2 regions of the Shewanella donghaensis genome follow, and region 1 is predicted to be linked to the other one. Evidence: predicted binding sites of a transcription regulator. Region 1 holds the regulator's gene; the other holds the start of a gene.
What was found. The regulator MetJ, encoded in region 1, represses methionine synthesis genes. The targets are predictions, from matches to a motif close to TAGACGTCTAGACGTCTA.

Region 1 (15,367 bases):
ATCAACAATATTCCTTGGTGGAACTTATCAAGAATGAGGTATTTTCGGTAGATAAAAAAGGCCTATTCCCTTTAGGAATAGGCCTTTATAGATTTGAGTTAATATAGTGAAATAACGCTACTCTTGGAGTAAATCTTTACATATTTGCACTAAATCTGACTGCACTGCAGCAGCAGTAACCTCTCGGCCAGCACCTGGACCGCGAATAATCAACGGATTCCCTTGATAGAAAGCGCTGCGAATCACAAACACATTATCCCCTGGGGTTAAGTTGGCATAGGGGTGATTTGAGTCGACCCATTGAATGCCGACTTCAGCATGCATTTTCCCGTCAACTTTATCTAACGATGCTACATACCTTAAAACTTTATTTTGCTCTAAGGCCGCATTGAATTGTTGCAGCATAAATTCATCTAACTCGCCGATACGCACTAAAAAATCATCCAGTGACAAATCAGCTAAATGAGTAGGTACCAATGAATTTAGCTCAATATCATCAAGTTCAATTTCAAAACCAATTTCACGGGCTAAAATAAGTAACTTACGTTGCATATCTCGACCAGATAAGTCATCTCGAGGATCAGGCTCTGTAATCCCTAGACCGCGAGCTTCAATGACTAACTCCGAAAATGGCTTTTGACCATCGTAATGTTCAAACAACCAACATAAAGTTCCTGAAAAAATACCCCCAACGGCTTCGATGCTATCGCCGCTATTACGTAAATCATTTAGCGCATGTTGAATTGGTAAACCTGCACCACAACTTGCGTTATATCGCCAGAATAAACGGCGGTTACTCAGCTGAAGCTTAAGCTCTCGATAAAAAGGTAATGGACCAGAACCCGCTAGTTTATTAGCACTAACAACATGAATACCTCGTGCAAATAGCTCTGGGTATTGCAAGGTTAAGCTGGCACTCGCGCTGATATCCAGTGCGACAAGCTCATCACAATCAAGTTGCTCAAGTTGCTCAAATAAATTGGGGTAATCCCAAGATTTAGCTGTGGTATCAAAATCATGTTGCCAGTTATTGATATCAATGCCTTGCTGACAAATCAGCGCTTCTTTTGAGCTGACTAAACCAACTAACTGGACATTGGCTTCTAATTCTCGATTAAGTGTTGCTGATGAACGCTGGAACAAATCTATCCACGCTTCACCAATATTTCCCACACCAAGCAGCAATACACCAATACGTAAGCGCGGGCCTGCGCAGCGGCGGTGTACTTTTTGGGTCAGTAAACTAACCTGAGATTTAGGTACTAAGGTCACTAAACTCAAACCATCTTGATACAGGGGTTTAGCATCACGACTTAATAATCGGGCAAAACTACGGCGATAATGTTCAGCATCAGCACTCACGAGTGCCACTAGTCCTAATTCGGTATTAGAGCGTATATCGCTAATGGATAACGCTTCTGCATGCAGTTCAAGTAATACTTCAACTTGCTGTTGGTTTTCAGCAGTGAACGCCAGCTCAACTTTGTGATGCGCTGAAGTCCAATAAGCTAATGGGGCAATACCCGCTTGTTCTAGTAACTCTAGTGTTTTTTGAATTGGTGCTTGTTGCTTTAAGCGAAATAACGCCACTTCGTTTAAGCTTGTGACCACTGGAGCACTTGCCGATGAGCTTTGCGGCGCAATAAGGGTAAAATCAGTATGAGATGCGTAACTAGAACGAACAGCGAGACTGACATTGGTATCAAATAACGGCTGTAAGGTGCGGCTATGCAATACTGGCGATCCTAGTTTTGCTAATCGATCCGCTTCAGCCAATGACATGCTTTCAAGTAATTTTGCATCATTAATTTTATTAGGATCAGCGTTAAACACACCTTCAACATCAGTCCAAATAGTGACTCGTTCAATATCGGCTAAGCTGGCAATTATCGTAGCACTGTAATCAGAACCATTACGTCCTAGTAGCAAGGTATCACCTTCGTTATTGGCACAAATAAACCCAGTAATCACTAAGCGTTCATTAGGATGTGCAGCTAGCAGCTTTTGAACTTTTTGACGAGACTCTTCAATGCAAATATTGGGCACAAGGCCTTCATCTGCAACGAGAATAGAGCAAGCATCAATGTTAGCAGCTGCAACGCCAGATTCTCTTAACAAGGCTGCCATTAATCTTGCTGACCAACGCTCACCAAAACTGAGCACATGGTTTAATTGAAATTTGTTTCTTTGCTCTAGCGACAATAAACTAATCAGCTGTGACTTATCTGTCGATAAGCGTTCACGTAAGTCACGTGCTTGCTCATTAGATAACAATTGTTCAATGAGGTTTTGCTGATAACTAACTAGAACTTGTAGCTCTTCTTGCCACAGGTCGCCATTTTCTTTTAATGAGAGTAATTTATATAAAAAGTTAGTGCTTTTTCCCGCAGCTGACACCACGACTAAATCATCACTGTTGCCATGGGTCAGTAAAATATGGGCAACGCGGCGATAGCAATCTGCATCAGCAAGACTTGAACCACCAAATTTATGTAAATGACTGCGGGTCATTTCTAACTCCTTAAACAACTTATACCAGCCTGATGATTAAACAATCAGGCAAGATTAACTTAAAGTGCAGCGACTGCAGCTAAACCAACTTGAATATCTGCAACCAAGTCTTCAGCATCTTCAATGCCGACAGATAATCGCAATAAAGTATCTTTAATACCAGCTTCATAACGCGCTTCAGGCGCCATTGCTCTATGGGTCATAGTCGCTGGTACGGCAACTAAGCTTTCCACTCCGCCCAAGCTTTCAGCCACACTGAAAATAGACAGTGCACTTAAAAATGCTACCACTTCGTCTTCGCCGCCTTTAAGCTCGAAACTTAACATAGCGCCGAAGCCTTTTTGTTGCTTAGCGGCAATATCGTGACCTGGGTGGTCTTTTAATCCCGGATAATACACTTTTTCGACAACATCACTGGCCTGAAGCACTTCAATGACACGTTGTGCATTTATTTGGTGCTCTCGAATACGTACAGCCAAAGTACGAATACCGCGCAAAGTCAGGTAACTGTCGAATGCCGAACCCGTTAGCCCAAGTGTGTTTGACCACCAATGCAGTAACTCACCTAACTCAGGATCTTTTGCTACCACAGCGCCGCCAACAACATCACTATGACCATTAATATATTTGGTAGTTGAATGCATTACGATATCAGCGCCAAGTTCTAATGGCTGCTGTAAAATTGGCGATAAAAAGGTGTTATCGACTACCACTAACGCATCGACGTTATGGCTTTGTTCAACGATGGATTTGATATCCACAACACGAAGTAATGGATTAGAGGGTGTTTCTAGCCACACCATTTTAGGTTTTTGTGCGATGGCTTCACTTAATGCTTGCTCATCAGTTTGATCAACTACCAATAATTTAAACTGACCTTTGTTGGCAAGATTTGTGAACAAACGGTAACTACCACCATAACAATCATGGGGTACAACCAATAAGTCATTAGGACCTAACAAACTAGTGACCAGAGTAATAGCAGCCATACCTGTACATGTCACAACACCAGTTGCACCATTTTCAAGTTTGGCAATAGCTTCGCCTAACACGCATCGTGTCGGGTTTCCTGAGCGACTATAGTCAAACTCTCTAGGATTCTTATGCCCATCAAAAGAGTAATTTGTTGATAGGTAAATCGGCGGGACTACTGCGCCATATTGCGTATCAGTTTCGATACCTTGACGAACTGCTAGCGTCGCTGCGCGATGTTTGCTCATTGTAAACTCCTGAAAAATAGCACCAAAGAGATGTCTAGATGGCTAAATGTACCTAAGCTGAGTCACATCGTCAACACAAATCAGCCGTTTAGACGTCTAAACATAAAGAAATCTATTTGTATTCGTTATAGAATAGCAGCAATAATTTGACTGTAATTAATTAGCAGTTAAAATCTGCCACGAATCTATCGTATAAAGGTGAGTTAATGACTGAATGGAATGGCGACTATATCAGCCCATATGCCGAGCATGGCAAAAAAAATGAACAAGTAAAAAAAATCACGGTATCCATTCCTTTAAAAGTATTAAAAGTGCTTACTGATGAACGTACCCGCCGCCAGGTAAATAACTTGCGTCATGCAACTAATAGTGAACTTTTATGTGAAGCATTTCTACATGCATACACAGGTCAACCATTGCCTAATGATGATGACTTATCTAAAGAAGGCCCTGATAGCATTCCATCAGAAGCAAAAGCCATAATGGATAGCATGGGTATTGAGTGGGAAGATTTAGATTAAGCCATAGTCTGGTAGTTCACTCTTCCAATCAGTCTGCGTACTTAATCAAGCACCATGATTAATCTCATACAGCCAATCTGATACTGCTAACATAAAAAGTTAGCAGTATTGCGCCTAAAGAGTCGACAATGGAATTTATCGATCCGCAAACCTTGATGCTTGCATCGGTTATCATTTTTATAGGCGCATTAACCCAAGGCTTAATCGGTTTTGGGTTAGCGGTTGTTGCCAGCCCAATCTTATATATTATCGACCCCCAGTTAGTGCCAGTCCCTGTTATTGCGATGGGCTTTTCAATAGCCTTAATGACCTTACTCAGAGAACGAACTGCATTACAGTTCAATGGACTGCAATATGCGTTACTGGGTCGAGTACCCGGTGGTTTTCTCGGTGCTGGATTATTACTGTTTGCTCCGCAAGCCATCCTAGGCTTAGCGATTGCCTTTATTGTTGCTACTGCCGTTATTCTCAGCCTTTATAAAATAACCGCACCAGTTAACCGCATAACGTTATTTATTGCAGGGGTATTGTCAGGAATTTTTGGCAATATTGCCGCCATTGGTGGACCACCATTAGCCATTCTATTAGCTGGCAAAGATGCGCCACAATTTAGAGCGGCACTTTCGATATTTTTTGTATTTAGTTCAATGATTGCGATGGTGATCTTGGTAATTGCAGGATTAGTTGAACAAAAGCATATCTGGTTATCCCTAATGCTTTTACCTTCTGTGATTTTAGGTAATATCGTCGCTGGTAAGTTAACCAATAGAGTTGACAAGAATAAGACACGTACCGCCACACTGGTACTTTGTAGCTTTAGCGCTTTAATTCTTACAGTGAAGTCGTTAGTGGAATTATCTGTGGGTTAACATTAGCTATGAGCAATCTTTGGAATGGGAAAGGGAGAACGAGATAGAAAGTTAGCATTACGCATTAAAAATGATAAGAGGTTTGTAACACAGCCCCTATAGCATCTTCGCCATAACTACCAGTCATATCGAGCTTAAACGCTTGCCCAATAGCAAATCCAGTACCGAATGAATATACATCGACGCTGTTATCTTTTAAGTCATGACGATAGCCCATCCTTAATGATAGCCAGCTGGTTGCCTTAACCTCACCACCCACCCGTAAAAATTGAACGGAATCAAAATCAGTGAAGCGAGTTTGATCCACAAGATCAATATCTGCCGTAAGAGTAGCTCTAGACCAATCATATGCCACCCCTGCTGTCACAAGAGGTTCTATGCGGTATTCAAATTTACGCCCTTGTGCTTCCTCTGTGGTGACCGTATTACTGATGAGATTTCTTGCTGATAAACCGACCGTTAAACTATCCGTGGGTTGCCAGGCGACACCTAAATCTAGATTAAACATACTCTCATCATTTCGATATCGATCATCATCAAAGTCATCGGCATCAAAGTTATTGGCATTAGCCGTATAATGATAGGTATCAATACGCTGAAGTTTTGGCGACACACCGATTGTTACTGGCAAGTTGACGATTGAAAGAGGGAAACTTAATGCGACACCAAAATCAGTAACTGCGCCAGCTAAGACAATACCTTGAGAATCTAAATCGGCAATATCGGTAGGAGGGTTACTAGGGTCTAAACTACTGAGTATATCAATATCTGACTGAGCAATATCAGCTACACCAACGCCATCGATATAGCTCTTATAAAATATCGCCATTGGTACTGTTTGAGTGGGAATAACTAATGCTGCACCAACACCAGCAGAAAAACTTGCGGTACTGCCTTTGAGTGAGGTTAAGTCAGTAACTAAGTCGTCTCTATAACGCTCGATATTATCAGTATCGCTGCCGTTAATCGCACTTTCTAATCCATCATATGAGTCTTGCAGTGAATCAAATTTATCGACCATCTCATCACTATCATCAAGTTCAACGCCAACAACGGGTAAAAGCAGGGAGAATTTATTAGTCTTGGGGGCATATATGGCAAGTAAAGCAGGATTAATAAAACTTGCACCTTCACGATTTGAAGATGCCACACCAGTGCCGCCCATGCTATTACTGCGAGCTTCAAAATAAAGCTGGCTAGCTTGCGAACTTATCGCAAACAGCAGTGAAAACACCAGTAGCGCTATTGATCTCATTATTCACCATTTTCATTTTTGTTATCTAATTAAAGATAGTCGATAAAAATAAAAACGTGACTTGATAGCATCAGTATTTAGCGTTTCCTAAGTGCTAACAAATCTGAATTTCAAGTGGTTTATTCAGTGAATAAGCTATGAATCAGGTAGATAGCGTTTAAAATTGTCCATGGTAAATTGGATAAATTTTTTCAGTCTTTCCGGTTGAAATTTATCTTTGTGATAAAGCATATAAAATGGCGTATCGGGAATATGCCAATCACTAAAAACATCAACGAGTTCACCGGTATTAATTTCATCTGGACAGTATAAATATGGCAAACGTACTATGCCATTTCCGGCCAACGCACTGGCTTTCATTGCTCGGCCATTTTTACACTTAAAACCGCCTTTGATCGCAACCTCTACATTCAGATCGTCATGCTTATGGTTAAAGCGCCAATGGTTAATTGAACCAGTGATACACGAATGCTGATTTAGTTCGCTAGGATGTATTGGCTGACCATGCTTAGCTAAATAGTGTGGCGATACTAGAGTTCTATTTTCAATATCCATGAGCTTTCGCCCTACTAAGCTAGAATCAGCGAGTTGCCCCATTCTGAATACAATATCGAAATGCCCTTCAATTAAATCTACTCGTTGGCTACTAAAATCAAGATCGATGGTGATGTCTGGATATTGCTTAATAAAGTCATTAACTAACTGAACAAGGATATCTTCACCAATGACTCCACCTACACAGTTAATGTGAATATTACCTTGTAGTTTTTCGGCGCTATCCAATGCCATTGCGACCACTTGATCGATCTGTTCCAACGCTTGCTGACATTGAGTCAGTAACTGTTCGCCTTGTTCTGTTAAACGCTGAGTTCTGGTTGTCCTAATGATAAGGCTAACTCCAAGAAACTTTTCTAAACTCAGTAACTGCTTTGATAAATGCGACCTTGAACAGCCTAATACTTGCGCCGCTTGGGTAAAGTTGCCCTGCTCGGCAATCACCACAAAGGCTCTGATATCAATCAAATTTATATCTAAGTTCATAATAATTTCTATTTTTGTGTGTCTTCATCAAAAGATATTAGGAGTCACAGGTAAACAATGATGTTCTTTGTGGATTATATATCAACAATAAAGTAATACCTATAATGGGCACAACTTAACGAACGAGGTAAAAATCATGAAATCACTTGTTGTCATTACTGGCGCATCATCAGGTATCGGTGCCGCTATGGCGAACGCATTTAGCGCTAAAGGTCACCCACTACTTTTACTTGCTCGTCGCGTTGAGCCAATGCAAGCACTTAACTTACCAAACAGTTTATCTATCAGTGTAGATGTTACTGATGCTGCAGCAATGAAAGCTGCGATTGCGACTGCTGAAGCAAAGTTTGGTACTGTTGGCTGCCTGATTAATAACGCTGGTGTTATGTTACTTGGACAAGCTGATGTGCAAGATCCTGCAGAATGGAGCCAAATGCTCAACATCAATGTTATGGGCGTGCTTAATGGCATTCATGCTGTTCTTGCTGATATGAAGGCCCGTAAAACAGGCACTATCATCAATGTAAGCTCTATTGCAGGGCGTAAAACATTCCCTAACCACGCAGCTTATTGTGCCAGTAAGTTTGCTGTTCATGCGCTAACTGAAAATATCCGCGAAGAAGTCGCTATGGATGATGTACGTATGGTCACTATCGCACCCGGCGCCGTTGAAACAGCACTGCTTAGCCACACAACTAATGAAGAAATTAAAGCAGGCTATCAAGATTGGAAAGAATTCATGGGCGGCGTTATCGAGCCAACTGCGGTTGCTGATGCGGCAGTATTTGCCTTTGAAATGCCGCAAAATGTTTGTGTAAGAGAAATTGTATTAGCACCAACACGCCAACAACCTTAAAAGTACATCGAGTCTCGATAAGTACCCATTTCAAAAACCATGAGTGATGACTCATGGTTTTTTATTATCTTCGCATTAATTTTAATAAACTGCCTCCCTCAGCATACTTCATGCGTACCTCATATAAACGCATTCTCTTATGTTTCGCAATAATTCCTCCATTACTAGCAAACTAGCTATATTTGAAAAAAATTAGATTAATCCCAAGGTGTTATATTAATTGCTTAAAGTTTCAATTAAGTTATACATATGTAATGAAACTTAACTAAAACAAGCTACGCTTAAAGCAGAAATATATTGATTGTTTATCAATTACATATTGGCAATAAAAAGGACACTTTTTGTATGCAGGAAAACTTCCGTTTATTTTCCAGAAATAAAGCATTTCCCGAACTATTATTGTCATCGACATTTATCAATTTATTGTCGCTTGCGCTGCCCTTCACCATGCTACAAATCTACGATCGTATTCTGCCAAATCAAGGTTATGGTACTGCCACTATTCTTGTTTCCGGTGTGGCGATTGCCATATTGCTGGAATTATTACTCAGATATGGCCGCAGTTGGTTACTTGCGGCATCTGCAGCCAATTTTGAATTAGAAACCACGACCAAGGTGGTTAACAAGCTTATGCAAGCGGACTATCACCATGTTGAAGCCATGGGAACAGGTAAAGTCACTAATGGTTTAGCCAGTATTGCGAGTATGCGAGAACTCTATTCAGGGCAAGCAATTGTGGCACTAATGGATTTTCCATTTGTATTAATTTTCTTAGCTTTAGTCGCTTACATTGGTGGCCCGCTGGTATTCATTCCGATAGTTGTCTGGCTAGTTGTTGGCGCTCTGGTTTATGCCATTGGCAAGAAACTCGCTATCGCTACTGAAAACCTCGCTCTTTCAGATGCTGAACGAACCCGAATGTTGATACTGGTGTTATCAGGGCTAACCACAGCCAAGGCCCTATCTTTAGAAGATCGATTAGCCAGTATTTATAATAAAATAAACCATCAGCGACTGGCACAACAGCAACAAGTCGATTGGTTATCGGCTAAGTTACAAGAAGTCATCCAAGCAGCATCGCAAGGAACAACATTAATATTAGTGATGCTAGGTTGTTTAGAAGTCCTTAACGGTTCGCTTACAACAGGTGGACTGGCGGCATGTTCAATATTAGCAGGTCGCGCCATCGCACCATTAAGCGCGATTATTAGTCTTCGCTCTCGACTTGTTAGTGCCAAAACGGCGATGTCACACGTAGATGATTTAACCGCCATTCCAGCTGAAGCGTTTAGTGCTAAAAAAATCTATCAACAAAAAATTCCTAACGGCCCCATTACATTTCAAAAAGTCGATAGCAGTAATTTAGGCACTGTCATTCAACAGTTGAATTTAGAGATCCTCCCTAAAACCTTAGTTACCCTGCAATCAAATCCCCTGAGTCATGCTAGCCACTTACTCAGTATCATTGCTGGATTTCAAAAGATAAATACAGGTGAAGTCGCCATTGATGGGGTTTTACTTCATGCACACGATAGTAAAGAGTTTCGACAATCAGTTAATTATGTTGCCCCTTGGCCAACCTTATTTGCAGGTAGTTTACTTGAGAATATGACCATGTTCCGAGCAGAGTATGAACCACAAGCAATGGCAATTGCTGACAGTTTAGGCTTAACGGCTAAAATTGCCGAACTGCCCAATGGTTATCAAACTTCAGTGGGGGAAAACGATAATCAAATGCTAAATAAAGGGGCGATTAAACTCATTTCAATAGTCAGAGCGATAGTTCAAAAACCGTCAATATTGCTGCTGGATGAGCCGATGATTTCACTTGATGCGGATGCCCAAAATAAATTACTCACCTTATTAGCCCAACTGAAACAACAAATGACCATTGTGGCAGCATCTCATTACTCTGAACTCGGTAAAATTAGTGATGAAGTTGTCACAATTGAGGGGCATGCTCAGCCTAAAGAAACTAATAAATCACCGCACATGGATAATAGTGATTCACAGGAGGTGATCCTATGAAGACTTTAGAACTAAAGCCATTACTGGTGGAGCTGTTCCAACAATTAGGTCTTTACACTCAAGCCAGTAACGTTGCCAGTGACACTGAAAACGACCTCAATACCCTAGCGGTGTCTCGGATATTAAAAAAGCATCAAATTGGTTTCTCTGTTATTAAACCGTCAGATAATACGCTGCATTTAACCATCCACCCTTTCTTGGTTGTCCCAGCCAAAGACAATGCCTTTATAGCAAGAAGACAGGGACATCAGTTCGAAAAATTAGAAAACAATCATTGGCAAGCGGTCGATATAACTCAGCTAACTGATGATGCCTACCTATTTGTTATCGATGCATTACCCCGCAGCAAAAAGAGTGTTCAAGCTTTTGCTGCTCACATGAGTAAAAGAACCAAATGGTACCGCCCTGTGTTCTGGCTTAGCTTACTGTCCAGTATTACAGGGTTAGCAGTACCTCTATTTACTATGGCTGTATATGACCGAGTAATTGGTGGTCAAACACCCTCCATATTACCCAGCATTGCCTTAGGTGGGGCGCTAGCGATTGGCGTATTAGTATCAACCCGCTTAGCGCGGGCGCAAATTCTTGCCACCACCAGTAATCGGTTTGCTAGAGATCTTTCCCAGATAACCTTTTATCGATTATTACACATGCCGTTAATGGTCCTTTCGCGTGTCGGTATTTCAAATCATATCGCTAGAATGCGTAATGCGGAAAAAGTCAGAATGCTATTATCTGGCCCTGGAGGTGGCGGCTTAGTCGACCTGCCCTTCACTATTATTGCACTGCTGGCGATTATGTTTTTAAGTGGCTGGCTAGTATTAGTGCCTATTGGCATGTTGATGCTCTATTACTTGGTGATGAAAGTCGTCAGCCGCTATGTTCAAGCTGCTTCACCCACCATTAGTGGCGAGTATCAAAATGCCCTAAGCGAACTAGCGAAAAATCTACTGCAACTCAAAGCGGCTGGCGATACTGAAGGCTGGCAAACAAAATTTCTTCGTCAATGCCGTGAAAACAGTCGCCAGAATTTTCTTTACGCTAAACGAAATGGCCTAAATGCAGCCATTGCTCATTCATTGAGTTTATTCACCGCGCTTATCACAGTATTTACCGGAATATTTTTAGTGCTAAACCAAACTATTTCCCCTGGTGCATTAATTGCCTGTGTGATGATGATTTGGCGTATAACTGGCCCTGCACAACTGGCATTTTCATCTCAACAAAAATTCACCATGATGGATGTAGCAGTTAAGCAGTTTGATCGGTTCATGCAGGCCACAACAGAGCAATCTGAATTGCGCCTCGACACCCCTGATAACACTCAAGCTCCTGCAATTTCATTTCAGCATTTAACCCTGAGATACAAAGCTGAAGGAGAACCTGCACTATCAGGTGTGAATGTAGACATAGAACCCGGTGAATTAGTTGCCGTTATAGGGCCCAATGCCTGTGGTAAATCAACCTTGCTACTGAGCGCTTTAGGCGTCTTAGAAGCACAAGCCGGATTTGTTACCGTGAATGGGAAAAATTTAAAACAATATGACACTGAAATCTTCAGGCATTGGGTCGCTTATAGCCCATCACAACCTGATATTTTCCCTGGGACTTTAGCTGAAAACATCCGTATAGCTAAACCAGGTGCAACCGATGATGAAATTAAAACCGCTATTTTGACTGCCGGTGGGGCCAGCTTTTTTAATAGCATCAATAATGACTTATCGGTTGATTTACTCGGTGAGAATAACGCCATGCTTTCGGCTATTGAAGGCAGCTACATAAACCTTGCCCGCGCACTGATAAAACAATCTCCATTGTTATTGCTTGATGAACCATTACCCCATCGCAATCCAGAATCGAAACAGCAGTTGATAAAAACCTTATTAAACTTAAAAGGAAAATCAACCGTAATATTTACTAGCCACGATCAAGATTTAATTCAACACGCTGACAAAGTCATTATTCTTGATAAAGGCGCCGTGGTTTATGCGGGTCCAATCCCCGATCAAGCACCTCAAACGCCAGATGCCAATAACACCGTCATGCAGGAGTCTCCAACCAATGGATAATCGTCAACTAGCTAATAGAGTCTGGCCAGAACATGAATTTGCAGAAGCAATTGAAGCACCTGCTGAGCGGAAGTTCATTCGAAATATCATCTTATTGATCACGGGTTCAATATTAATCATGTTGGTTTGGTCTGTTTTTACCAGCGTAGAAGAAATTTCAAAATCCAAAGGACAAGTGGTGCCGTTAGGCCATAGGCAGGTCATACAAAGCCGTGCTGGTGGCACTATTGCTTCAGTCGTAGTCGAAGAAGGTGACGTTGTTAAGCAAGGTGATATTTTGGCAAGTTTTGTCTCTATTGATAGCTTATCAGCCGAGGAAGAGCTTTACAGTAAACGCGCTAATTTAATGATGCGAATTGAACGTTATGAAGCCTTCATTGATGCACGTGATGCCAATTTTGATGAGTTCGCCTATGAGTACCCGCAACTGGTTAAACTGCATAAGTCTTCGCTAAATCGCATGATCGATGAACGAGTGGCAATTGAGCAGCTTTCAGAATCTGAAATAGCCAAATCGCAAGCTGAAATCGATGGACTAAAAACAGAAATCCCTCCCCTTAGCGATCAAATTCAAACCGCTGAACAAACGTTAAAAATGATGTTGTCTGTCACCGAAGAACAAGCAGTATCAAAGTTACGCATTTTAGAATCACAGCAAAAGCTTGATTCTTACATGCGAGAGCTAAAGGCGATGGAAAGCAAACAACAAGTTCTCACCAAGAACCTGCTAAACCTTCAGCAACAACTCAAACAAAGACAAGCTTCATTATTAAAAGAAGTGGGTGAAAAACGTACTGACACACAAGCTGAATTGTTAGGTGTCACAGCAAGGCTAAAATCATCCAACTCACTGGTATCTCAAAACACCGTAACCGCACCTGTTGACGGCATCATTCAATCAATCCCAACATCTTCAACTGGCAGCGTCATTCAACCCGGCGGCACTGTGGCTGTAATTGTTCCAATGACCAAAACAGGTTTGATGGAAATTAAATTGTCACCAAGAGATATCGGCTTTGTGCATGTTGGTCAATCAGCACGTATTAAAATTGATGCGTTTGATTACAGTCGTTATGGCGCGTTAGATGGAATCGTAAAACGTATTTCACCGAGTACAGATAAAGATGAAAAAGGCGGCGTATTTTATAAAGTGCAGCTTGCCATTGATAAGCCCTACTTTTTGGATAATCCCGATAGTTTTGCATTAATTCCAGGAATGACTGGCGAAGCAGATATTGTTACAGGTGAAAAAAGCGTGTTCCAATACCTATGGAAACCTGTGTTCACCAACATTAACGAAGCATTTGGCGAAAGATAAATGGTAGGAGTCTCCCATGACGACGGACAGCAAAGATAATAAAAATAAGCCAAATGAAAAAAATAAACTCAATAAGGATCTGCCAGAAAAGAAAATCCAGCAAGCGATAAAGAAAATTGATAATGATGCTAAAAAGTTGCGGGCAAAAGAATCTAGAGATACGGGAAACATAACCCCAAATAGACAAAATGACCTTGTAGCTGACAAGTCTTGGCAGACTAATATAGCCAATGCATCAGTGGATGATAAAGTAACTGAAGAAGGCTTTTCTAATGCAGCTACTAATCCAGAAGCGACTCAGCAAGACGTTATTAAAACATCCATAACGCCACAACAACAAACAAGCTCAACACTTAAAAATGCCAGTCAAACCGCTGATAGCAATCCGATGACTCAGAGTCAGCTGCAGCCAATGAATAAGCTTATTGTAGAAACAGGTTCAACTCAAACAACAGGACTAGCAGCGGGGGCACATTTTCATAATGGTAATATCACAACCCAAGACATAAGCCAGTTTAGAACATCTCAGATTTCGTTACCTGAACAAGACTTTCAGACTGCTTTTACCATTAATTCATCATCTCATTTAGTTTCAAATGTCATCGCACCACAAACTTCAACACAAACTGCAACACATGAAGTCACAGAGATAGTAAAAGGTGCACCAACACCAGATATTACCCCTCCCTCTACTGGCACTGGCACTGGCACTGGCACTGGCACTGGCACTGGCACTGGCACTGGCACTGGCACTGGCACTGGCACTGGCACTGGCACTGGCACTGGCACTGGCACTGGCACTGGCACTGGCACTGGCACTGGCACTGGCACTGGCACTGGCACTGGCACTGGCACTGGCACTGGCACTGGCACTGGCACTGGCACTGGCACTGGCACTGGCACTGGCACTGGCACTGGCACTGGCACTGGCACTGGCACTGGCACTGGCACTGGCACTGGCACTGGCACTGGGCACTGGCACTGGCACTGGCACTGGCACTGGCACTGGCACTGGCACTGGCACTGGCACTGGCACTGGCACGAATGAAACCCCAATAGAAATAGCAAGTCAACCATCAGCAGCACAATTAAAAGAAGATAATGCAGTGAGTACTGCGAGTGGCGTAATGCAAGCTACAGGCACTGATGCTAACCAAGTTTTGTGGAGTACAGACAATGCTCAAGGTAAATATGGTGAGTTAACGTTAAACCAATTAACTGGCGAATGGCATTACCAACTTGATAATAATAACCAGCAAACAAATGCATTATCGGAAGGAACTCACCAAACCGAACAATTTGTTATTTCAGCCACTGACAGCCAAGGTAATAAAGTGAGCTCTGTCATTGCTGTAGAGGTAGAAGGTAGTAACGATTTACCACAAATTTCAGGTATACATCATGCTAGTCTCAATGAGCTAGGTTCGATTGATACCGTTTCAGGCAACCTCATAGCTACCGATCCAGATAATGGCGATAGCATCACTTGGTCGGCCTCAAATGGGATAGGTCAATTTGGCCAGCTCATAATTGACCCAAAATCTGGAGAATGGCAATACGTTTTAGACAATCATTCAGCAACGACTTTAGCCCTACATCAGGGAGAAGTAGCAGTTGAAACCTTCACTGTCACAGCAACTGATAGCTCAGGCACCCCAGTATCAAAACAAGTTACCATT
Region 2 (15,367 bases), 240 kb from region 1:
CAGCGGTGATCAACGAGATCAACCAACACGTGGTGAGTATTGGAGACAGCAGTGAAAGCAGTGCACAAGCCTCTGCCAGTATCGAAAGCTCAAGTGATTCGCTCAAATCGATGGCAAACGACTTAGATGGTTTAGTGGGACGTTTTAAGCTTAAATAATTTCAGCGCTATAAGCGTTAACAATATCCATCGCAATAAAGCCATAAGCCAAACTGCCATAGTTTGGCTTTTTATTACCTGACACATAGATGACGATCTAAGTTAAAGAGTAAACTAAAAGGAGTGAGTTAATCAGTCGATGTTTATTAGAAGGCTCAAAACGTGCCTGTCCAAATCTTTTGAAGTTACTTCCTAATAGAATTTGCTAAGACAATTGGCTGAGCTAATTGAATAAGCTTATCGCAATACTGTTATTGCACTTTTACTGTACTTTTTACAGTACCTTTAAGATGCTGCATGAAGTGTTTAAAGTGTGGCATAAAGTCAGCAAATAAAGAATGTTTGCGATTTTGCATCATCACCGGACCTAACAAGCGCAGTGCTACCCCGACTTTGGTTGCAATCGATTCTTCCAAACCACTACCTTGTTTAAGCTTTTCTACAACATCAAATAGATCTTCCCTGTCTTGATAATCAAACTCTAGCGTCCTAGCCGTTTCTTGATCGACATTCACTTCTTCAATCGTGATGCGATAGCTTTTGTCTTTTCTGATTTTAGGGATCATAGGAAGTACCTTGTATGTATATATTTATGTTTAGAGTGGAATAATTAAGTCGCTCAATTAACTTTTTAAGAAGCGTTCAATTCTAGGTTTTATTGTCATAGAAATAATAACAATCAGGATTAATGCCATCGGCAATGCAGTTAAAAAGCTCTCCAACCATACGGTTAAGAACATCAAAACATTATCAAAACCAACATTATTCAATGTGGTTGTGAGCGCCATAGCAGACTCCATCACCACAGCCATAGAAAGCCCAACCACAAGATTGCCAATTTTGTCACTCACGTTAGGGAACAGTGTTTGTATCAACTTAGTGAGTAATGTCATGACGATGACACCAGCAGGCATAACGGTCACAGCAGCGATTAAAAATGAACTTAACCAATCAGAGAAAAAAGTGTCGCTATAACCGACATTAGCGAATGTCATTACCCCCGTTAAAGAGCCTCCCATTAATGTCATCATCGCCAGCACTAGCAAAACTTTGTAAATTACAGGTGTTTTCTTTACCAGTGAATCTGTAGTGAGTTCAATATCAGAAATGGCAGTTGAAGATGGTGTTTTTTGGGAGTTTGCATTGGCTAGGCCTGTATTTATAGCGCTAGAAGTGGGCATGCCAGCCTGTATATTCATAGTGATTATCCATACATTAAATGCATTAATTTAGTTGATAAAATCAACTATAAACCAAATTAATTGATAATGTCAACTAATTTGATTTATTAATAACCACTTCCTCGTCTCACTAATGTAAAAACCTGATCCCTATAACCAGGCATAAGGACGGAATATTCATATTCCAGTCAAACAAAAATTGAGAACTAAATTAAGATCTAAATGGAGAGAAGAATCGAGGACTAAATGGAAAACGAGACAGAGTTTAATTTAAAAATAAGGCATGTCTAAAAGCCATGATGATAGCGTCTTATCATAATTTTCTTAAGATAATTATATTTCATTTTTCACAAAACAAATCTAAACAAAATAATATTACTCATTAAAAATCAATAATATATATAAAATTTAAGATTAGATCACAAATTAAGAAATTGTTGGAGTTGTTCATAACAACTAAAGTAAATATCGCGTTAATCTATTTATTTTAGACTGCTGCTTGCTTTGTTTTTATCTCGTCATTCCAATGCCTTGAGAGTCTTGCTTATCTTCTTTTATGTTAGAACCGTTATTATAGGTGTTGTTAAATGAATAAGATTGGCCTAACTGGTGAGTTTATCAATCCAGTGATAGAAACTGCTTTTCGAAAAGATGAGTGGGATAAGCTCCGTAACAGAATGGTATTTACCAGTTTTGTAGGCGGTTTAATCTACTTTTTAGCTGTCGTTGGCGATTACATGATTATCACCTCACCGCCCATGTTTCACCTCATAGTGCTGATGAGATTGTCAGTATTGTTAATGAGTTTTGTCGTGTGTATTTGTGGCATAAAACTAAAGCAATACACACCAATTCTGAACCTCGTTCTATGCAACTTGTTGTTGCTATTATTACTGGGTGAATCAGCAGAGTTGGTAATTAAAGGTGATTTAATTGAGTATGGCGGTATTCCAGGTGTCTCCCTCCTTGTGCTGCTCTTTTACCTCAGTTTTCCACCACGCTTTATCAGCATTTTAGCGGTATGTTTGACGGGTTCTGGTGCATTTGTCATCACCACGGCTTTATTAGGCTATGCATCCGTTGAATATATCTACACCTCGGTATTATTTCTAATGGTGGTAAATTGTTTCGGCGCTTATGTTTATTTGCAATTTTCAACCATTCGCCGTCGTGAATTCAGCGCACTTGAAGAGCTTAAAATAAATGCAGAGATTGATGGATTAACCCAAGTCTATAATCGTCGAAAGGTGTTAGAACTGGGCGATAATGATGTCGACAATGCGATTAATCATGGTCATGAATACTCGGTCATTATGGTTGATGTGGATAACTTCAAAAGCATTAATGATACTTACGGCCATGCTATTGGCGACCAAGTATTATCAGAAATCGCCAGCCGATGCCGAAATGTCCTGCGGGAATTTGATATTTTCGGCAGATTTGGTGGTGAGGAGTTTGTCGTTTTTTTACCTCAGACCAACATCAATACCGCACTTATTGTTGGGGAGCGCCTTCGCAATGAAATTTCAGCAACCCCTTTTAACACCAATCAATTTTCATTTTTTGTCACTATTAGCCTTGGTGCTGCGGCATTGACTGAAGTTAAAGAAGCCCCAAGAAAACTGTTAGAAATGGCCGATGAGGCATTATATACAGCCAAGAGAACAGGTAAAAATAAAGTCTGTGCATGCCGTTATCAGTAAAAAATAGACAACTATATGGAGATGATATAAATCATCAAACTGTCAACTTTAAGCCCATATCGAGGCCGCTAGAATAATTTATTCATATGCTAATAACGAGGTAAAAACTGTAAAGTCAGGCAAATAACGTTTAAAGCGATTTTTGTGTCAGTAATAATCGTTGACACAGTTTGACAAAATCTGATGATGTCACAATACCAATCACTTTGTTTTGATCATCAACCACAGGCAGACAGCCAAGTTTGTTATCGATAAAATATTGCACCACAATCGTTAACGGCTCATCTAAACCTAACTTTTGCTCCTGAGTTTCCATAACTTCAGCAATCGGGGTATAACGCTCTTTTCTATCTAATGCGCCTTTGCCATATTTATTGAGCATACTTAATACGCTGGCAATCATCTTTTTGTGGGTCAACATTCCAATGAACTGCCCATTCGTTTCTGAAATCACTGGCAGATGACGAACATTACGACTTTGCATCAGTTGATGAGCATCTTTAAGACTTGCTTCATCACTAATGCAAACAGGTTTGTGAGTCATGATATCGCATACTTTCATTGGCTTATCCCATTATCGATTAATGCTGAAATACTAATCAAAACCTCATTAAATAGCTAGCGATGTGTACTCATGCTTTTGAAGATAAATACAGAGGGTGGCCTAACCTAGAAAACGCCACCTAGCATAATAAACGTCATAAAATAGAGTAGAACAGGCAACACATTGTACGAGGACAAGAATAAATAACCACCATTCAAAGCTACCGAATATGCTTTATTCAGCTCCGCTTATTTTAACTCTTATTTTAAAAGTCAGAATAACAATTGCTCTGCCCTGAAATGCTTAAAATTGATTTACTACAATTCAATCCTCATGTGCAAATCATTGATTTTATGCCTGTAAATTTTTATTTACCTACGACTAATGTCTGAGACTTAAACGCGGTTTATTGATCGCTATGCCTACCGCGTTCAGATAAGGTATTTCTAATTTATACGAAGTAGCACTTTTTAGTGAGTGTGTAATAGGAATAATATGAGCAGTAATTCTGAATCCTTACTTGATCAAAAAAGTGAACCTCAAAATAATAAAACCCAAACAAACGAAGACGCACTGAACTACCAGCAACAACATAAACCCCGTTCAGCGTTTAATAGCCGCGATGAATATTTAGAACACGAATTACAAATAATGGACCCCAAACGCTGGCGTCCTAATCTTCCTTTTAAAGATTATCGCTTTGAACTAGAAGACTCGATTCCAGCCATGGCTGCCACAATCGGTAAAGTGGTGATGGTCGGCGCAATTGCCACCACCTTTGCCACATCCCTAGGACTTGATGAGAGCTTTATATTAGAAAATGTCAGATATGAATTAATCATTGCTTCATTCTTCATTATTATTTTTTCTGGTTTTTTATTACCTACAGCGAACTTAGCGGGCACCCATGGCCCACTCATTCCAATTATTCCTATTGTGGTTGCTGCAGGTGGTCACCCAATGGCTTTTGGGCTACTCATCGGTGCGCTAGGGCTTATCTTAGCGATAAGCAAAGGCGGTAGCATGCTGGCAAACCTAACCAGCAAAGGTGTTTGCGGCGGACTACTGCTGTACCTTGGTTTTGTCGGCACCGCGTCACAGGTTGATAAGTTGTTCAAATGGGCCAACGATATCGGCATGGCGCACATTGCCTTTGTCGTCATTTTTTGTACGATCATTTTATATGCATTGCTTGAACATTGGCGTAAACGTTGGTTAGCAATACCCTTAAGTTGCTTACTCGGCGGCACGATAGCTTTTGCCATGGGCGCACCTTTTGAGTTTCATACAGCACCAGGTTTACCGAACATGAACCCAATGTATTGGTGGGGTGACAATACTGGTTGGATGTTAGGTTTACCGACATTAGAAAGCTTTGTGGTGGTGTTACCTTTCGCAGTGTTAGCCGTTGCTATGTGGTCACCAGACTTTTTAGGGCACCAAGTATTTCAAAAAATAAATTATCCTGAGCGCACTGAAAAAGTACAAATGAACATTGATGACACAATGACCAGTGCTTCAATCCGCCAAACCTTTGGATCATTGCTTGGGGGCGCTAACTTCACCTCATCTTGGGGAACTTATATCGTCCCTGCTGCTATCGCTAAACGCCCTATTCCTGCAGGCGCGTTAGTCACGGCACTGTTTTGTATTATCGCCGCGTTATGGGGTTACCCAATGGATTTAGCCATATGGGAACCTGTAATGTGTGTGGCATTAGTTGTGGGGGTGTTTATACCGTTACTTGAAGCGGGCATGGAAATGACCCGAGAAGGTAAAACAACCCAATCAGCGGCGATAGTGGTGTTCTCATCTGTGCTGGTAAACCCCGCTTTTGGCTGGGCTCTGACCATGTTACTCGATAATCTGGGATTGGTTGGTTGTAAAGACCGTAGCGCAAAATTGACTAAGATGAATCGCTGGATCCTACCGAGCATTATGTTTGTGGTATTAACTGGCGTGATGGCATTAGTTGGCTTGTTACCGGGGATCCCAGCCATCATTCCAGATTTGAAATGATGCGAATTTATTATCATTAAAAAATATCAGGGGTCAGAAGCTGATCCCATTTTAATAGCTAATATCTATCACTGATTTAAATGGATGATTAACAATTTTTACAGGAGTTTGAAGATAACTATTTGCCAACCTAGCCCTATGATGAGTTAACACTCATAAGGATAGTTTGAACTGCTGAGAGATTATTTGTTTAACACAAATTGATCTATTTGATGTTGGGCTAAGGCTTGATCCATTGTGCCCTTGAGTAGTTTGTACATCAAAATAGACGCATCAATTTCAGTTTTACGGTTGGTTAAGCTTTCAATATTCAATCCTAATGGAATATTAAGAGAAATAACGGCGTCTAAAATTTTCAGCAAATTACTGTGATTAACCTTAATTGACTCATACAGAGGATCCGCTGCCGACAAAATACGCTCACTGGTAGCTTCGGGAACAGAGACGCCTAACCAGTTAATAAACTCTAAGGTTTTAGCACTGCCGCAAGGTGAGAATGTTAGAATTATCCTATTCGGCTTAATATTATTGAGCTCACACTCTTCTGCGTAGCTCGTTAACATATCAATAGTGGCTTCGGCGTTATACACCGCCTGAGTAATATAATACTCACAGCCTTTAGTCGCCTTACCTAATAGACGGATGTGTTCATTCTTTTTACTTAAATGGCGCTCAGCAATGGCCACCCCACCGAGGTAAAACTCTTTTGAATGTTCGGATAACACTTGGTAAGCGTCATTTAACGGTAATGAGCTTGCAACCTGAGTCGATGGCGAGCCCACCAGCACTATATCTCTGACATTATTTTGATACCAAGCGCGGGATAACCATTCACTAAACCCTTTTTCATCAAGGCCAGCAACACTCTTATAGGCAATAACAGGCTTACCTGACTTTTGATTAATCAGTTGGGCATAAGTGCCAGAATCATGGGTAGCTTTAAACGGAAAAGGCCTTGGGGTATCAATGCGGCTGGTTTCATCTTGAATATCGTAAATGATCAAACCATCAAAACTAATCTCATCAAGGCGGGCTAACAACTTATCAGCGATAGTACTGACCGATTCGAAATCTGTATCGATTTTTGGTGGGGTTGTACCAATAAAGTAAATCCCACGGTGATGATCGGATGAACGCTGTTTCAATGACTTCTTCATGTTTAGCCGTCTAGATGGATGTTATATCCATTGTGTCTTAAAAAGTGGCCGTTGTTAAGGCTGAATAAGATGATTTTTTGTAATGCTTAAACAAACTAGGTTAGAAAACGATCAAACAGGGTTATTTTTGATGTTAGCCATAGATGCCATGTTCCAATTTGGTTGGGGGATTTATCCCGTTAGTAAGTTCTAGATCTGTTGCTACACTATTAATTAATCCGAAATATTTTGAATTTTTTGAAGGGTGGGCTCCTTCATGTGGGATTCGTATAAAGGGTTGTTAATGGGTAAAAATAGCGTTAATAGCGAGAACTAACTCAACCGATATGGCATGCAGTTCATTAAAACGATAACAACCAACTGAGACAATCAATTTATGCCACATGTTTTTTCAAATAGACGACGTATTTTAAATCTCACCGCCGATAAAAAAGCCCTTAGAGCGCAATTTCGCTGGGAAACAATCAATGCTATTGCTTATAAACTCGGTGGTATCCTTTTTGTTATTGGCAGTTTCTTCTTTTTTCCAAGTCGAGCAGAATATGCAAATATCGGTGGTTATATTTTTCTAGCTGCATCGCTAACTTACTTAGTGGTGAATCTTCATGATATGGCCGAAATAAGGCGTTATTGGAAAAGTCATACCACACATAACCCCGATGAAATATTAGAGTATTTTGCAGGGGCATCTTATCTTTTAGGTACCCTATGTTTTGTGTTTGGCCGTCTCACCAGCTTCCCTCAAGTCGGTTGGCCGTTAATAAGTACCTGGCTGTTTATCATTGGCAGTATGCTATTTGTTGTTGGGGCAGCGGCTAATGTCTTTCTGATTATTAAAGCCGATACGGTAAAATTACTGCAGTTGATGAATCTCACTTCAATTTGTTTTATTGTCGGTTCAGTACTTTACGGCATGGCCTCTATACCTTATTTATGGGCATTTGAATCGCCAAACGATCATTTACTAATTCTTAATTTCCTTGCTTGGCAATATATGATTGGCAGCCTTTTATTCTTATTAGGCGGGGTGTTTAATTATTGGCGGGCGTACTTATTAATACAAGGTCATATAGCAAAACTTCAGCAGTCATAGTAACCGAATTCACAAGTTATCGAGCTCAGGAGCCTAATTCATAGCTCATTAACACCTCTTTTCTATCCAAAAAAAATGTAAAAAACCAAGTTAATAAACCCAGTTAGTAGGTGGGTACATAACTTGGAATATTTTCGAAATAACAAAAAAAAACGCTGTTTACACCTACTTAGTGTTTAAATCCAAACGATTTATGTTATAAAAGAACGATAAAGGTTAAATAAAAATTAATAAAATGTTAAGTGAAAACCCGCTTGTCGTGCAGCCTATGTTAATCAAGACGATTGCATTATTAGTTTGAACGCTGCAAGCATTTTGGGACCTCACAGCAAACTTATATTAACTATACGAAGCTTAAAAAGTACCTAATGAATACTGCACCGATACGTTCAATAGGTGAATTTGCAATGAATAGAATTATAAAATAAAGGGGTTTATATGCGAATCATCCAACTCTTAGCGCTATTAACATTTACTCTCACTTTTTCGCAATCTGCCGCCTCAAATAACGCTAATAACGAAGAACAATCAGTTCTATCGTCCTGCATGTCGCTAAACAAAGAATCTACAGCCATTTCAACTAAGCCCTGCGCCTACTATATTCAGGGATTTCTTGCTGGCTCATTCAACAACACTCAACAGTTTGAGCTTAGAAAAGGTTCAGAAGGATTTGCAGACAGAGCTTACCGCACTCGAGTCGGTAACCTGACATCAAAAAAAGCCCCAACAGAACTATGCATACCAGCTAATGTAACTCGTGATCAGCTACTTGAACGAATAGTCGATAGAACGATTAACGAACTGTCGTCATCGACTAACTCTTTGCAAGGGTTGCAAAGCCAAATTTATCAAGCATTAGTCAAAGAGTCGTCATGCGAACAAGATGACTAACGGGTTAATACAGCCAAAAGTAATAATTTTAAGACACGCTATGTTTTAAACAGCAATTAACTAACACAAAGTATTAATCAATATGAATAAAAAAAATAAAAGCAGTTTTGTTCCAAGCCATAGGCTTAGCCTGATATTAACACTTGCTCTTTTTTGGTGGATTAATTCAAATTACAGTAACCCCCTTTTATTATCACTGGGTGCGGGTTCAATCATGCTGGTTCTTTATATCGCCCAAAAAATGGATGTTATCGACCAGGAAACTCACCCAATTCGTCTCAACGTCAATATGGCAAAGTACACCCTGTGGTTAGTCAAACAGGTGATTCTATCCAACATCAGTGTGGTTAAACATATTTGGATGGGTAATAAGAGCATCAAGCCAACACTCACCACGATAGACACTCGTCAGTGTTCAGATATAAATAAAGTCATCTACGCCAACTCTATAACCCTCACCCCAGGAACCGTAGCAATTGACTTGATTGAGGATCAACTCACTGTTCATGCTTTACATAAGGATGATATCGACACACTAAAAACCGGAGAGATGGATCGCCGGGTAAGGGAGCTTGAAGACTAATGTTAGCTGCTGCCACAATCGCCATTCTTGTTGTTATGTTGCTTGCGATAATTCGCTGTATCGTCGGCCCTACCCTGTACGATCGCATTTTAGCCTTCAATTTTTTTGGCACTAAAGCCATTCTGCTGATTTCAGTTTTGGGCTTTTTAATGGGACGCCCAGAGTTTCTCGACATTGCCCTCGTCTATGCCCTAATTAACTTTATCAGTGTTATCGGTGTGTTACGTTATTCAGATTCAGCCGAGTTCAAAATCACTCCTTATGAAACCCATTCAAACAAGGAGAGTAACAAATGAACTTATTACTCGAAATAAGCAGTGGTTTATGCCTGCTAATTGGCTGCTTCCTGTGCTTTTCTGGTGGAATAGGGATTATACGTTTTCCTGACTTTTACACCCGTATGCATGCTGCAAGCGTTACCGATACCTTAGGTGTAAGTTTAGTGCTGATTGGCTTAATGCTACAAAGCCCCAATGGCTTAGTGCTCATGAAGCTGATTTTGATCTTACTGTGTACGCTATTTATCAACCCATCTGCCAGTCATGCATTAGCAAAAGCAGCACTGCATAATGGCCTGTTACCGCTTCAGGCTAAGCCTGATGATGAGGGAGGGAACACGCCATCGAAGCCTTAGTTGATATAATACTGTTAATATTTTTAGTGGTCATCGCCATCGCAATCGTTCGCACCAGAGATCTATTAGCGGTTGTCATGTTAAGCGGCATTTATGGCTTATTATCAGCCTGTTTTTTCGTGGTACTTGACGCTGTGGACGTGGCTTTTACCGAAGCTTCAGTGGGCGCGGGAATATCTGGCTTACTCATGTTGGCGGCCATTACCATCACAGGTCGAACAGAAGCGCCAAAACGCCATAAACCCTTTCTGGCACTATTTGTGGTACTAGTCACTGGTAGCATGCTGATTTACGGCACCATGGATATGCCTTATTTTGGCGATCCTGATGCCCCTGTGCATCAACATGTTGCTCCTCGTTATATTAATGACTCAATGCAGGAAGTCGGCGTCCCTAATATTGTGACTTCTGTTTTAGGCAGCTACCGTGCATTTGATACCTTAGGTGAAGTCGCCGTTATTTTTACCGCAGGCATTGGTGTGCTTTCATTGTTATCACTGCCAAGGCGCCGTAAAAAGAGCCCATCAGATGAAGCCACCGAAGAGCAGATGCATGAGCGCCATATGGTTGTGCGTGTCGTCAGTAAAGCCCTTATCCCTTTCATCTTGTTGTTTGCTTTATATGTTCAATTTCATGGTGACTTTGGTCCTGGCGGGGGCTTCCAAGCAGGCGTGATCTTCGCAGCTGCAATTATTCTCTACACCATGCTATTTGGTTTAGATACTGCACAAAAGGTATTTAATCCATCGCTAATTCAACTGCTCGCTGCGGTGGGACTTTTGCTCTACGCCTCTGTAGGGGTTGTTTCTATGATAAATGGAGCAAACTTCTTAGATTATAATGTGTTAGCTGATGATCCTATTGCGGGTCAACATATTGGGATACTGGTGATTGAATTAGGGGTAGGTATCACGGTCGCATCGGTCATGCTGAGCATCTTTTTTAACTTTGACGCCCGCAGACAAGCCATTCAAAACAATAACAAACAAAAAGGGGAGCAGGATGTTTCTCGGACTCTATAACTATTGGATCGCAATTTTGCTGATGATGATTGGTTTTTATATCGTTATCGCCCATGGCAACTTGGTTAAGAAGCTGGTTGGACTCACTATTTTTCAAACCTCGGTATTTATCTTTTATATCAGCGTAGGCGTAGTTGAACGTGGCAGCGCCCCCATCTTAGCTGAAGGGATCAGCGACTACTCTAATCCTCTGCCCCATGTGTTAATCCTTACCGCCATTGTGGTAGGTATTGCTACTACCGCGCTGGGTCTGGCACTGGTCATCAGAATCAAAGAATCATATGGCTGTGTCGAAGAAGATGAAATACAAAAACTAGATCAGCTAAACGAGGAAGAATCATAGTGTTAGCTCACCTGCCTATTTTACAAGTCGTGGTGCCGCTAATGGCTGCACCATTATGCTGGTTCTTAAACCGTTCAAAACTGGTGTGGATATTTTCCCTATTGGTCTGTGCTGCGACTTGTGTCAACAGCATACTATTGCTGATAGAAGTCATGAAATCTGGGACCATTATCTACGAACTTGGGGGCTGGGAAGCACCTTGGGGGATTGAATTCCGCATAGATAAACTCAATGCCTTTTTACTGCTGATTATCTCGAGCATTGCTACAGTGGTGATGTTTGCCGCAAACACCAGCATTCAAAAAGAATTGAGTGAAGACCGCCACACCCTATTTTATAGCCTCTACCTGCTATCTTTAACAGGCATGTACGGCATCGTGGCGACTGGCGATGCATTTAATGTGTTTGTATTTTTAGAGATTTCATCCTTGTCTGCCTATGCCTTAATCGCCTTAGGTAATGACAGACGTGCACTTTGGGCCGCTTTCCAATACCTGATTATGGGAACCATTGGTGCCACCTTTATTTTGATTGGTATCGGCATGCTCTATCAAATGACGGGCACGCTAAACATGAGCGATCTCGCCATCAGATTAGTTGATGTTGGCCATACCCGCACAGTGTTTGCCGCATTCGCCTTCTTAATTGTCGGCATCTGCTTGAAGCTGGCTCTATTCCCACTCCACCTGTGGTTGCCTAATGCTTATGCCTACGCACCTTCAATAGTAACGGCGTTTTTAGCGGCTACCTCGACAAAGGTTGCAGTCTACTTACTGATCCGATTTACTTTTACCGTATTTGGCATCAGTTTCTCGTTTACCACCCTCCCCTTACAAAGCATTTTAATGGTGCTCGGATTGGTGGGCGTTTTTGTTGCTTCTATCACCGCGATATATCAGCAAAATGTTAAACATATCTTGGCCTACTCAAGTATCGCGCAAGTCGGCTATATGATCATCGGTTACTCCATTAATACCAGCACAGGCGTGATGGCAACATTACTGCATCTGTTTAACCATGCCTTAATGAAAAGCGCCCTATTTTTAGCATTAGGCGCCGTAATGTACCGCATCGGCAGCGTTCAATTGAGTCAATTCCAAGGCTTAGGGCGACAAATGCCATTAACTATGGCAGCCATTGTCATCGGCGGGTTAAGTCTTATTGGCGTGCCATTAACCGTCGGCTTTATCAGCAAATGGTATCTGCTTATCGCCAGTGTGGAAGCCGGTATGTGGCCAGTTGCCGTACTTATCCTATTGGGCTCGTTACTGGCAATTGTCTATATCTGGCGAATTGTGGAAATGGCTTACTTTAGGCCACCACTGCCCGGGCGCGATACGGTCGAAGAGGCACCTTGGACATTCCTCGGTCCTATTTGGGTTCTCGTCATCGCTAATATCTATTTCGGTATCGATACTCGCCTGAGTGTGCAAGTGGCACAGGCGGCTTCTCAAAGCTTGTTTGGAATAACCCCATGAATCCATCTTTAGCGCTGATGTTACAGCTAACTATCCTATTGCCTCTGCTGGCAACCTTTGCAATAGCAGTGACAGGAAAGAAACCTAATCTTCGTGAGGCTGTCACCATCAGTATCAGTCTTGCGGTACTTTATTGCGTGATAAACCTCTACCAAGCGCTTAAGGCCGGAGAGAGCATTGAGGTCTCTTGGTGGGAGCTTATGCCAGGCTTAGAGATAAGCTTTGTTGTTGAACCATTAGGGATGTTGTTCGCGCTAGTGGCCAGTTTTCTTTGGCTAATTACCACCATTTATGCCATTGGCTATATGCGTGGTCATGGAGAAGATAACCAAACCCGCTTCTACATTTGCTTCGCTTTAGCCATTAGTGCGGTTATGGGGCTGGCCTTTTCAGCCAACCTATTTACCCTATTTATCTTTTATGAAGTAATAACGCTATCAACCTATCCGCTGGTCACACATGCGGGTACAGACAAAGCGAAACAAGGTGGTCGTGTCTACCTTGGTATTTTACTTAGCACCTCAATCGCCTTCTTCCTGTTAGCCATTGTATTAACTTGGTTGACCAGCGGCACTCTTGAATTTACCGCAGGCGGAGTGTTTGACGACAATGTTGATACCACTCTCGCAGGCGCTATCTTAGTGCTATTTATATTTGGTATTGGTAAAGCAGCCATTATGCCCTTTCATCGCTGGCTACCTGCAGCCATGGTTGCACCCACACCCGTAAGCGCCCTGTTGCATGCTGTGGCGGTGGTAAAAGCGGGAGTATTTACGGTACTCAAAGTCTGTATTTTTATTTTTGGACTCGACTTATTACCCACTCTGCCCACCACAGAGTTTTTGCTGTACTTAGCGACGTTCTCAGTATTAGTCGCCTCAATAATAGCGATGCGACAAGACAACTTAAAAGCCAGATTGGCCTACTCTACTGTGAGTCAATTGGGCTATATCACTATCGGAGCACTGCTGGCGACCTCATCAGGTGTTATCGGGAGCGCTATGCATATTGCCTCCCACGCCTTTGGCAAAATCACCTTGTTCTTTTGTGCTGGTGCTATTTTGGTGGCTTGTCATAAATCTAAGGTCAGCGAGATGCGCGGCATAGGTTATACGATGCCAATCACCATGGCCGCTTTTTTCATTGGCAGCCTTAGTATTATCGGCGTGCCACCAGCAGGCGGAACATGGAGTAAATGGTTCCTATTGATGGCTACCGTAGAAACAGGCTATTGGGTCGTCATGGTCACCTTGATGCTCAGCTCTTTACTCAATATCGCCTACCTACTGCCTATCCCTTATCATGCATTTTTCCCTGGTAAGGGCGAGAAGCCAGAAAATAGCGCGATCAAAGAAGCGCCATTGCCCTCTTTGATTGCATTAACGATCACATCATTAGGCTGCTTGATTATGTTCATCCACCCACAGCCCGTTTATGAATTGGCGAAAGCTATCTTGACTGTATCTGGAGTTAGCCATGGACAATAACATCGACAATAACATGGACAATAAAAAGCAGTACATTTTTGATAACCCCAAAAATATCCAGCGAGTGTTATACCTGTTATACGCCTGCTGCACATTACTTGTGGTACTGGATTTTGTTATCCATCGTCATGTTTCTCATAGCTGGGAAAACTTACCTATTTTTTATCCACTCTATGGCTTTGTCGGCTGCGTAATCTTGGTATTGGTCGCTAGCTGGATGCGTACCTTTTTGATGCGTCCAGAAGATTATTATGGACCCGTTGAAGAACTTGATGACAGCAAGATTGAAATAGTAGACGTCAGCGATGGCCACGCCAAAGAAGCTAACGATAACAAAAAAGGTGATCGCAATGTGGATGCTTGAGTTACCGCCCTTTGTCCTGTTTTTAATTGGCGGATTGATCGCTGCTACAACTCGTGGAAAACTCCGCGGCGCATTGATGATTGCAATTCCGATCATCAGCGGATTGCACTTGTGGACCGTACCCGAGGGTATCCACCTGCAATTTATGTTTTTAGACTATCAATTAGTTCCCTACCGCGCTGACAAATTGAGCCTGATGTTTGGCTATATTTTTCATATTGCCGCTTTGATCACCATCATCTATTCACTGCACGTTAAAGATACCGTGCAGCAAGTGGCAGCCATGCTATACGCAGGTAGCGCCATTGGCGCGGTGTTTGCTGGCGACTTGATTACGCTATTTGTGTTTTGGGAGCTTTTGGCATTTACCTCAGTATTTTTGATTTGGGCTCGCCGAACTCCAGCTGCCTATAGTGCAGGAATGCGCTATCTCATCATGCAAGTACTCTCAGGGGTTATTCTGCTAGTCGGTGCGTTGTTTCATATCGCTAAAACAGGCAGCGTCTCCTTTGACTATATCGGCTTAGATGGCATAGCTGGTTGGCTTATCTTTATCGCCTTTGGTATTAAGTGTGCGTTTCCTTTTGCTCATACTTGGCTTACCGACGCTTACCCAGAAGCTACGCCAACGGGTACCGTTATTCTCAGTGCTTTTACCACTAAGGTGGCAGTATATGCACTGGCTCGAGCCTACCCCGGTACAGAGCTGC

Region 2: a site for MetJ is predicted at 6,766-6,783, ahead of FPK91_RS17780 (methylenetetrahydrofolate reductase). Genes of this name have one in related genera too.

What each region holds. Positions count from the first base shown of each region.
Region 1 is NZ_CP041783.1:3,925,347-3,940,713, reverse strand. It holds gene FPK91_RS16845 (bifunctional aspartate kinase/homoserine dehydrogenase II) at 118-2,511, opposite strand; gene metB (cystathionine gamma-synthase) at 2,571-3,731, opposite strand; gene metJ (met regulon transcriptional regulator MetJ) at 3,938-4,252, shown strand; gene FPK91_RS16830 (sulfite exporter TauE/SafE family protein) at 4,381-5,121, shown strand; gene traF (conjugal transfer protein TraF) at 5,186-6,376, opposite strand; gene FPK91_RS16820 (LysR substrate-binding domain-containing protein) at 6,512-7,417, opposite strand; gene FPK91_RS16815 (SDR family oxidoreductase) at 7,554-8,273, shown strand; gene FPK91_RS16810 (ABC transporter transmembrane domain-containing protein) at 8,619-10,301, shown strand; gene FPK91_RS16805 (peptidase domain-containing ABC transporter) at 10,298-12,370, shown strand; gene FPK91_RS16800 (HlyD family type I secretion periplasmic adaptor subunit) at 12,363-13,688, shown strand; gene FPK91_RS21145 (hypothetical protein) at 13,705-14,736, shown strand; gene FPK91_RS16790 (VCBS domain-containing protein) at 14,816-15,367, shown strand, end outside.
Region 2 is NZ_CP041783.1:4,162,216-4,177,582, reverse strand. It holds gene FPK91_RS17810 (methyl-accepting chemotaxis protein) at 1-158, shown strand, start outside; gene FPK91_RS17805 (DUF3861 domain-containing protein) at 410-724, opposite strand; gene FPK91_RS17800 (DUF2798 domain-containing protein) at 782-1,357, opposite strand; gene FPK91_RS17795 (GGDEF domain-containing protein) at 1,927-3,042, shown strand; gene FPK91_RS17790 (CBS domain-containing protein) at 3,173-3,604, opposite strand; gene FPK91_RS17785 (DUF3360 family protein) at 4,082-5,605, shown strand; gene FPK91_RS17780 (methylenetetrahydrofolate reductase) at 5,788-6,762, opposite strand; gene FPK91_RS17775 (YrhK family protein) at 7,139-7,855, shown strand; gene FPK91_RS17770 (hypothetical protein) at 8,294-8,746, shown strand; gene FPK91_RS17765 (Na+/H+ antiporter subunit E) at 8,829-9,329, shown strand; gene FPK91_RS17760 (monovalent cation/H+ antiporter complex subunit F) at 9,329-9,625, shown strand; gene mnhG (monovalent cation/H(+) antiporter subunit G) at 9,622-9,963, shown strand; gene FPK91_RS17750 (Na(+)/H(+) antiporter subunit B) at 9,990-10,985, shown strand; gene FPK91_RS17745 (cation:proton antiporter subunit C) at 10,966-11,328, shown strand; gene FPK91_RS17740 (monovalent cation/H+ antiporter subunit D family protein) at 11,328-12,806, shown strand; gene FPK91_RS17735 (monovalent cation/H+ antiporter subunit D family protein) at 12,803-14,293, shown strand; gene FPK91_RS17730 (hypothetical protein) at 14,283-14,657, shown strand; gene FPK91_RS17725 (Na(+)/H(+) antiporter subunit D) at 14,644-15,367, shown strand, end outside.